Regions from separate parts of the Kosakonia sp. SMBL-WEM22 genome, predicted to be linked through region 2. Evidence: predicted binding sites of a transcription regulator. Region 2 holds the regulator's gene; each other region holds the start of a gene.
The links. Region 2 encodes PurR, which represses purine synthesis genes. Its sites were predicted from a motif close to CANGCAAACGTTTGCNTG; they were not measured.
Positions count from the first base shown of each region.

Region 1: pyrD (quinone-dependent dihydroorotate dehydrogenase) is a predicted target of PurR. The motif match lies at 1,748-1,765, and genes of this name have one in related genera.
Region 3: cvpA (colicin V production protein) is a predicted target of PurR. The motif match lies at 1,356-1,373, and genes of this name have one in related genera.

Region 1 covers NZ_CP051488.1:1,832,087-1,835,364, reverse strand. Annotated here, with positions in the region: gene zapC (cell division protein ZapC) at 1-475, opposite strand, end outside; gene pyrD (quinone-dependent dihydroorotate dehydrogenase) at 643-1,653, opposite strand; gene ssuE (NADPH-dependent FMN reductase) at 1,903-2,478, shown strand; gene HF650_RS08655 (sulfonate ABC transporter substrate-binding protein) at 2,471-3,278, shown strand, end outside.
Region 2 covers NZ_CP051488.1:2,210,277-2,213,554, reverse strand. Annotated here, with positions in the region: gene HF650_RS10490 (MFS transporter) at 1-656, opposite strand, end outside; gene HF650_RS10485 (YnhF family membrane protein) at 823-912, opposite strand; gene purR (HTH-type transcriptional repressor PurR) at 1,210-2,235, shown strand; gene punR (DNA-binding transcriptional activator PunR) at 2,254-3,165, opposite strand; gene punC (purine nucleoside transporter PunC) at 3,278-3,278, shown strand, end outside.
Region 3 covers NZ_CP051488.1:3,398,319-3,401,596, reverse strand. Annotated here, with positions in the region: gene folC (bifunctional tetrahydrofolate synthase/dihydrofolate synthase) at 1-532, shown strand, start outside; gene dedD (cell division protein DedD) at 522-1,208, shown strand; gene cvpA (colicin V production protein) at 1,429-1,917, shown strand; gene purF (amidophosphoribosyltransferase) at 2,082-3,278, shown strand, end outside.

The sequences.
Region 1 (3,278 bases), 380 kb from region 2:
TGATCGCATCGCCCAGCTGCATCGTGCGCCCGGCAATCACCACGCCGGGCTGCGCCAGCAGGCAGAGCGTCGCGTTCTCTCCCGGCTCGACCACCAGCAAATTCACACACTCGTGCGTATCGCTTAACCAGACGCAGGCACCGTCGCCAGTTGCAGGCGTCCACGGTGACGTGTGGCTCATAAAGTGCCAACTTTTCGGCATTTGCGGTTTAAGAAAGCGGATTGCCACCAGCGCGTTGAGCACCAGCTCGGCGCGTTGCTCATTAGATAATTCTAAATCGCGGCATTTTTCATCGAAGGAGAAATAAAGCGCAGCGTCATCAACACAAAAACCAGACGGTGAAAAGGCATCGGGAGTGAGCATTTTACGGGCAAAACGGGAGCGAAATAACATACCATTGGCTAAATCGAGCATCATACGATCGTGCTCTTCATCAAAATACCAGCGCCAATTATCGTCAGGTTTAATTCGCATTGTTTTCCCCTTTCCCCTTAAACATCCTGTCGTTTTTTCATCCGTTTTGCCGCCTCGCTTATTAACTTAATAATTGAAGACTGAAATGTTTAAATTAGCAACAGTGACGGAATATAAAACAACCAGGGCCGGAAATAAAGCCCTGGTTACTCAGCAGGGGAAAAAGATCAGAGGTGGGTGACGATCTCTTTTACCAGCGGCGGGCCTTTAAAAATAAAACCGGAATAAATCTGCACCAGCGAAGCCCCCGCCTCCATCTTCTCACGCGCGGCGATAACGGAGTCGATTCCACCGACGCCAATAATCGGTAAGCGCCCGGATAATTCTTGTGACAGACGTCGGATAATTTGCGTACTTTTTAATTGCAGAGGACGTCCACTTAAACCACCGGTTTCATCACAGTGCTTCATTCCCTGCACCAGCGAGCGTTCGAGAGTGGTATTGGTAGCAATAACGCCATCAATATTGTGGCGAACTAAACTGTCGGCCACCTGGATAAGCTCTTCCTCGGAAAGATCGGGGGCAATTTTTACCGCCAGCGGAACATATTTATGGTGACGGGCCTGGAGATCATTCTGCTTATTTTTGATGGCGCTGAGTAAATCGTCCAGCGCTTCGCCATATTGCAGCGTGCGCAATCCTGGGGTGTTTGGCGAGGAGATATTAATAGCGATATAACCGGCATAGGGATAAATTTTCTCCATGCAGATCAAGTAGTCATCTTTACCCTGTTCAACCGGCGTGTCTTTATTTTTGCCAATATTAATGCCAAGTACGCCATCAAAATGCGCCTTTTTGACATTTTCGACCAGGTTATCGACGCCAAGATTGTTAAAGCCCATGCGGTTAATCAGTCCTTCAGCTTCCACCAGCCTGAAGATCCTCGGCTTATCGTTCCCCGGCTGCGGGCGCGGCGTCACGGTGCCAATCTCAATTGAGCCAAACCCCATCGCGCCCAGCGCATCAATGCACTCGCCGTTTTTATCCAGGCCTGCGGCCAGACCGAGCGGATTTTTAAAGGTCAGCCCCATGCACTGCACCGGTTTTACCGGTACACGCTGGCGGACAAGCGCTTCGAGCGGCGTGCCGGTAATACGGCGCAGTTGCTGGAACGTTAATTCATGAGCGCGTTCTGGATCGAACTGGAAAAGGGCTTTACGAACGAAGGGGTAGTACATGAACTCTCCTGGATTCCCGGTGTGCAAACCGGGGGCGTATTATCAGTGAAAGCGCAGAGAAAGGGAATTGACCTGTGGCAAAAAAAGACCATTACGCGCAATCGTTTTCCTCTCATCCCCCCTCTTTATGCAGATTTCAGTAACTTTTCCCCGAATAAATCATTTAGGGGAATAAACCGCCTCTGTCACACTGCCTGAAATTGTTATCAATGTTATCTAAAAGCAAACATTTGGTTATAAGGAGTAAGCATGCGCGTCATTACACTGGCTGGCAGTCCCCGCTTTCCCTCGCGCTCCAGCGCGCTTCTGGAGTACGCCCGCGATCGGCTTTCCGCGCAGGGCGTTGAGATTAACCACTGGCATCTGCACAACTTTGAGCCTGAAGACCTGCTTTATGCCCGCTTCGACAGCCCGGCGCTGCAAACTTTTATTGAGCAACTTAGCACGGCTGATGGGCTGATTGTCGCCACACCGGTCTATAAAGCAGCCTATTCGGGAGCCTTAAAAACCCTGCTCGACCTGCTTCCCGAGCGCGCACTGGCGGACAAAGTGGTATTGCCGCTGGCAACGGGCGGCACGGTGGCACACCTGCTGGCAGTGGATTATGCCCTGAAACCAGTGCTGAGCGCTCTGAAAGCACAGGAGATCCTACACGGCGTTTTCGCCGACGACAGCCAGGTAATCGATTACCAGCATAAACCGAGCCTGACTCCCAATTTGCAAGGCCGGCTGGACGGCGCGCTGGAGACCTTCTGGCAAGCACTGCACCGCCGCGACATCAAAGCCCCGGAGCTCCACGCCCCGCAAGGAGTTGCTCATGTTTAACCGCTTCTCATTTTCCGCTACCGGGCTGCTGCTCGGCGGTCTGCTCACCCTCTCCGCCTGGGCGCAGGCCGCCGAGACCGCGCCGGAGGCTTTGCGTATTGGCTATCAGAAAGGGAGCGTCAGCATGGTGCTGGCAAAAAGCCACGGCCTGCTGGAGAAGCGCTATCCGCATACCAAAATATCCTGGATCGAGTTTCCAGCCGGGCCACAGATGCTTGAAGCGTTGAACGTCGGCAGTATCGACCTTGGCAGCACGGGCGATATCCCGCCGATTTTCGCCCAGGCCGCCGGCGCAGACCTGGTCTATGTCGGCGTTGAGCCGCCCAAACCGAAAGCGGAAGTGATCCTCGTGGCTGAAGATAGCCCGATTAAAAGCGTGGCGGATCTGAAGGGCCATAAAGTCGCGTTCCAGAAGGGCTCGAGCTCCCACAATTTGCTCTTGCGGGCGCTGCAACAGGCCGGGCTGAAGTTCAGCGATATTCAGCCGGTGTTCCTCAGCCCGGCAGATGCTCGCGCTGCGTTCCAGCAACACAATGTCGATGCCTGGGCTATCTGGGATCCCTACTACTCTGCCGCCCTGTTACAAGGCGGTGTACGGGTGCTGAAAGATGGCACCACCCTCAAGCAGACCGGCTCGTTTTACCTGGCCGCGCGCCCGTATGCTGCGAAGAATGGCACCTTTATTCAGGGCGTGCTCGATACCTTTAGCGCAGCAGATGCGTTAACGATCAGCCAGCGAGATGAGAGTGTTGCCCTGTTTGCCAAAACCATGGGGCTGCCGCAGCCAGTGATCGCCACCT
Region 2 (3,278 bases):
GTGAACATTGCGCCGGCACCGAGCACCGTAGTCAGCAGCGCCGTCAGCACCTGTGGGCGCATCAGCACCGCCAGTTCGTTGCGCACATTGGGTCGCGCGCCCGCACCGCCTTGCGGTAAGGAGAAGAAGAGCGAAACCATGGAGATCACCCCAAGCCCGGCGGTTGCCATAAAGGACATGCGCCAGCCGATGGTTTCCCCAAGCCAGGTGGCGGCGGGCACTCCGCCAATATTGGCGATGGTCAGCCCCATAAACATCGTTGCCACCGCGCTGGCCTGCTTCTCTTTCGCGACAACGCTTGCGGCGACCACCGAGCCAAGCCCGAAGAACGCGCCGTGATTAAGGCTGGTGATAATACGGGCGATCATCAGGGTGGCGTAATCCGGCGCAATGGCGGAGAGCACATTGCCGACGGTGAAAATCGCCATTAAGAAAATCAGCGCATTGCGACGGCCACGATGAGAAAGTAACAGCGTCATCAGCGGCGCGCCCACCATAACGCCGATGGCGTAGGCGCTGATCAGCATCCCCGCCGCTGGAATGGAAACCCCAACGCCCTGCGCAATCACCGGCAGTAATCCCATCGGGGAGAATTCGGTGGTCCCAATCCCAAACGCGCCAATCGCCAGCGCAAGCAGGGGGAAATTTATTTTCATCTTTTGACTCCGAAATGAACATGCGACCCTCAGCCAGGCCGCGAAAAGGCAAAAGTATGACAGCTGTCACAAAAAACAGAAGTGAGCGGGAGGAGAAAAGTTAATTGCGCAACGAGGAACAATGGTGGCGCAAGAATCGAGGGAGAGGGCTCTCCCTCGCATCAGATCAATGCAGTGCAGCGGTCAGCGCGCCGAAAACAATCAGGCTCAGAACGATGACGGTGGTGAAGAGTGAATACTTAAGATCGGTGCTCATCAATTTTTCTCCATTTAATTTCCCCACAAAAAGTGAGCCTGCGCATTTTTGCACAAATTTTCTGAAAAATCTTGCGCGATTTGGCAGCATAAACGTTTTAATACTTCCCCTTTTGCTCAAGATCAGCCAAAATTCGACGCTAAATTTATTAGCGTACCGGCCATTGACTCCCCTCCTGACGTCCAGTGTCGTTTTCCCGGCGTACCGCACTCACTTTGATGAGTTCAGGGTGATTAAAGGCAAACGTTTACCTTGCGAATTATCAGGAGCTTACGATATGGTCTGGAGTAATATCTGATGGCAACGATTAAAGATGTCGCGAAACGAGCAAACGTTTCCACTACAACCGTATCACATGTAATTAACAAAACCCGTTTCGTCGCCGAAGAGACGCGCAACGCCGTCTGGGCGGCAATCAAAGAGCTGCACTATTCGCCAAGCGCCGTCGCCCGCAGCCTAAAAGTGAATCACACCAAATCGATTGGTCTGCTGGCGACCAGCAGTGAAGCGGCCTACTTCGCCGAAATCATCGAAGCGGTTGAGAAGAAGTGTTTCCAGAAGGGCTACACCCTGATCCTCGGCAACGCGTGGAACAGCCAGGAGAAGCAGCGCGCTTACCTGTCGATGATGGCGCAAAAACGTGTCGATGGCCTGCTGGTGATGTGCTCGGAGTACCCGGAAACCGTACTCACCATGCTGGAGGAGTATCGTCATATTCCCATGGTGGTGATGGACTGGGGAGAATCGAAAGCAGACTTCACTGATTCGGTGATTGATAACGCTTTTGAAGGCGGCTATATGGCCGGCCGTTACCTGATTGAGCGCGGGCATCGCGACATCGGCGTGATCCCGGGCCCGCTGGAGCGCAACACTGGCGCAGGTCGTCTGGCCGGTTTTATGAAGGCGATGACCGAGGCGATGATCAACGTGCCCGAGCACTGGATTGTGCAGGGGGACTTTGAGCCGGAATCCGGCTACCGCGCCATGCAGCAGATCCTCGGCCAGTCCTCGCGCCCGACCGCGGTCTTCTGCGGCGGCGACATTATGGCGATGGGCGCGCTCTGCGCCGCCGATGAGATGGGGCTGCGCGTGCCGCAGGATATCTCCGTCATCGGTTATGACAACGTGCGCAACTCACGCTTCTTCACCCCGGCGCTGACGACGATTCATCAGCCGAAAGACTCGCTGGGTGAAACGGCCTTCACCATGCTGCTCGATCGCATTGTGAACAAGCGCGAACAGTCGCAGTCGATTGAAGTGCATCCGCGCCTGGTGGAGCGCCGCTCGGTGGCCGATGGCCCCTTCCGCGACTACCGCCGTTAATCCCTTCCCGCGGGAGCCTTACTCCGGCTCCCGCAGCCACTCTCTATTCAACGTTTCACTGTCGCCCAGATAATCCAGTAGCCAGTTCAGCGCAGGCGACGCCTCGCTTTGTTGCCATGTCAGGCAGCAGGCGGCATCCGGAAACGGGTTTTCCAGCTCAAGCGCCACCCAGTCGCCGCTATCAAGCCGTGGCCGGGCAAAATGGGCTGGCACCATCCCTACACAAAGCCCCGCCGACAGGCACGCTTCCGACGAGGCCCAGTCTGGCACCATCACCCGTTTCTGGTTATCCAGCAGCCAGGTAATACGCTTTGGCAGCGAGCGGGAGGTATCCTCCTGGATCAGCGATGGCCAGTTGCGCAACGTCTCATCGCTTAACGGACCGTTGAGCTGCGCCAGCGGATGCTGACGTGAGACGACACACTTCCAGCTCAGGGTGCCCATATCACGAAAGGCATAGCGGCCACCGACCGGGATCGCCTGCGTGGCCCCAATCGCCAGTTCAACGCGGCCATCGGCGAGCGCATCCCAGACGCCGTTAAACACCTCCTGGTAGACCACCAGCTCGACATCACTGAAGTGGCGATAAAAATCGACAATCATCTGCCGGGTGCGGGCGGGTTTCACAATGTTATCGACAGCAATCGGCAACTGCCCGCGCCAGCCATTGGCGATCTGCTGACACTGCTGGCGGGTGATCACCATTTTTTTGATAACAGATCGCCCCTCCTTTAAAAACCAGACCCCGGCGGGGGTTAATTCTACGTCGCGGTGACGGCGCACAAACAGCGGCACCGCCAGCCACTCCTCCAGCTGACGCACGGTGTAGCTCACCGCTGAGGGCACGCGGTGCAGCTCCTGCGCTGCGCCGCTAAAGCTGCCATTACGCGCTACGGCATCCACCACTTCAAGAGAGTATTCTGACCACATATTTTGCCTGCAAAATTTTTGAAACCAACATGCAAATATTAGCGTTTCACAACCAGGAAAGCACTCCTTACACTTCCCCACCCTGATTACCTGCAATTAAAGAGAAAAGAGAA
Region 3 (3,278 bases), 1.2 Mb from region 2:
CGATTTGCCGCTGCCGCAGGTGCCGCAGCCTAACGCTGCTACCGCGCTGGCCGCGCTGCGCGCCAGTAAACTAAATGTGAGCGAGCAGGCAATTCGTGACGGCATTGCGCGGGCGATTTTACCGGGTCGTTTTCAAGTGGTGAGCCAATCACCGCGGCTTATTCTCGATGTCGCACATAACCCTCATGCTGCACGCTATCTTGCCGGTCGGCTGGTAGCGTTGCCGAATCGTGGTCGCGTACTGGCGGTGGTCGGCATGCTGCATGATAAAGACATCAGTGGAACGCTTGCCTGTCTGGAGCCGGTGGTCGATAGCTGGTATTGTGCCCCTCTGGAGGGGCCGCGTGGCGCGACGGCGGAACAGCTGCTGGCGCATCTGACGTCGGGACAAGCATTCCCGGACGTGACCCAGGCCTGGCAGGCGGCAATGGCGGAGGCCGACGCCTGCGATACCGTGCTGGTGTGTGGCTCGTTCCACACCGTGGCGCATGTCATGGAAGCGATGGAAGCGGGGAGAACCGGTGGCAAGTAAGTTTCAGAACCGTTTGATGGGCACTATTGTGCTGGTCGCGCTCGGGGTAATTATCCTGCCCGGGTTGCTCGACGGGCAGAAAAAACATTATCAGGATGAGTTCGCAGCGATCCCGCTGGTGCCAAAGCCTGGCGATCGCGACGAGCCGGATATGATGCCGGCCGCTACCCAGGCGCTGCCCTCGCAGCCGCCGGAAGGGGCAGCGGAAGAGGTGCGCGCCGGTGATGCCGCCACGCCGTCGCTTAATGCCTCGAGGCTTGCGGCGAACAGTACTCCCGATCCGGAAGTGACCACCACGCCGGTGACGCCAAAGCCGAAACCCGTTGAAAAGCCGCAGCCTAAACCACAGCCGCAGCAGCAACCCGCGCGTGAGCAGCAGACCGCGGCGAATTCGGCACCGGCTAAAGCACCGGAAGAGAAACCAGCCCCGACCGGCAAAGCCTATGTCGTCCAGCTTGGCGCGCTGAAAAACGCTGATAAAGTGAATGAAGTAGTGAGTAAACTGCGCGCAGCGGGCTATCGCGCTTATACATCGCCGACGACGCCAGTTCAGGGTAAAATCACCCGCATTCTGGTCGGCCCCGACGCCTCACGCGATAAACTTAAAGCCTCGCTTGGCGAACTCAACCAGCTGTCAGGCCTTAATGGTGTGGTAATGAACTATAGCGCCAATTAACCGCGCAACCCTGCGCTATTTTGCTGGCAACGCTCCGTAAAACGGAGCAGGGAAGCGTGATAAAAGTGCGGCCGCGAAGGCCAATGTTCTGCTGGCGTTGAATATTTTTTCAGCGCCATTTTTATTTCCGCGCGGGAAGGAAATCCCTACGCAAACGTTTTCTTTTTCTGTTAGAATGCGCCCCGAACTGGATGACAGGGCGTAAAATCGTGGGACACATATGGTCTGGATTGATTACGCCATCATCGCGGTGATTGGTTTTTCCTGTCTGGTAAGCCTGATCCGCGGCTTTGTTCGTGAAGCGTTATCGCTGGTGACATGGGGTTGTGCTTTCTTTGTCGCCAGCCATTACTACACTTACCTGTCAGTCTGGTTCACGGGCTTTGAAGAGGAACTGGTACGTAATGGAATTGCCATCGCGGTGCTGTTTATCGCGACGCTGATTGTGGGCGCTATCGTTAACTACGTTATCGGTACGCTAGTGGAGAAAACCGGCCTGTCGGGTACAGACAGGGTGTTGGGGATCTGCTTTGGTGCGCTTCGCGGCGTGCTGATCGTCGCCGCCATTCTGTTCTTTCTGGATACCTTTACAGGTCTGTCGAAAAGCGAAGACTGGCAAAAGTCGCAGCTTATCCCGCAATTCAGCTTCATCATCAGGTGGTTCTTTGACTATCTGCAAAGCTCGTCGAGTTTCTTGCCCAGGGCTTAAGCCCTGAGATGTGGCTTAGAGTTTGGTTTAACAGGCTGTTTTCTCGCCAATTTGAACCAGGTCAGTGCTGACAATCCTGTAGGCTCCGGTTGTCGCGCGTGGCAGTGTTCAATGGTATTTGAGATTACGTCTGGTAAACCAAGCTCTTAACGAGGAAAAGACGTATGTGCGGTATTGTCGGTATCGCCGGTTTCATGCCGGTAAACCAGTCGATTTATGACGCGTTGTCGGTGCTGCAGCACCGTGGGCAGGATGCAGCGGGCATCATTACCATTGATGCCAATAACTGTTTCCGTCTGCGTAAAGCGAATGGCATGGTGAATGATGTATTCGAAGCCCGCCATATGCAGCGCCTGCAGGGCAATATGGGGATTGGCCACGTGCGTTACCCCACCGCGGGCAGTTCCAGCGCTTCAGAAGCGCAACCCTTTTACGTTAACTCCCCGTACGGCATCACGCTTGCGCATAATGGTAACCTGACCAACGCGCACGAACTGCGTAAAAAGCTGTTCGAAGAGAAGCGTCGCCACATTAACACCACCTCTGATTCTGAAATCCTGCTCAATATTTTCGCCAGCGAGCTGGATAACTTCCGTCACTATCCGCTCGAAGCGGATAACGTTTTCGCCGCGATTGCCGCGACCAACCGTCAGATCCGCGGTGCCTTCGCCTGCGTGGCGATGATTATTGGTCACGGCATGGTCGCCTTCCGCGACCCGAACGGCATTCGTCCGCTGGTGCTGGGCAAGCGCGAACTGGGCGATGGTCGCACCGAATATATGGTGGCCTCCGAGAGCGTGGCGCTTGATACGCTGGGCTTTGAGTTCCTGCGCGATGTCGCACCAGGTGAAGCGGTTTATATCACCGAAAAAGGGCAGCTATACAGCCGCCAGTGCGCGGAAAATCCGGTCAGCAACCCGTGCCTGTTCGAGTACGTCTACTTTGCGCGCCCGGACTCCTTTATCGACAAAATTTCCGTCTACAGCGCCCGCGTCAATATGGGCATGAAGCTCGGTGAAAAGATCGCCCGCGAGTGGGAAGATCTCGATATCGACGTGGTGATTCCGATCCCGGAAACCTCCTGCGATATCGCGCTGGAGATCGCCCGCATTCTGGACAAGCCTTACCGTCAGGGTTTTGTGAAAAACCGCTACGTTGGCCGCACCTTTATCATGCCGGGCCAGCAGTTGCGCCGTAAATCGGTGCGCCGCAAACTGAACGCCAACCGTGCCGAGTTCCGCGACAAGAACGTGCTGCTGGTGGATGACTCCATCGTGCGCGGCACCACCTCGGAGCAGATTATCGAGATGGCGCGCGAAGCCGGGGCGAAGAAGGTGTATCTCGCTTCCGCGGCACCGGAA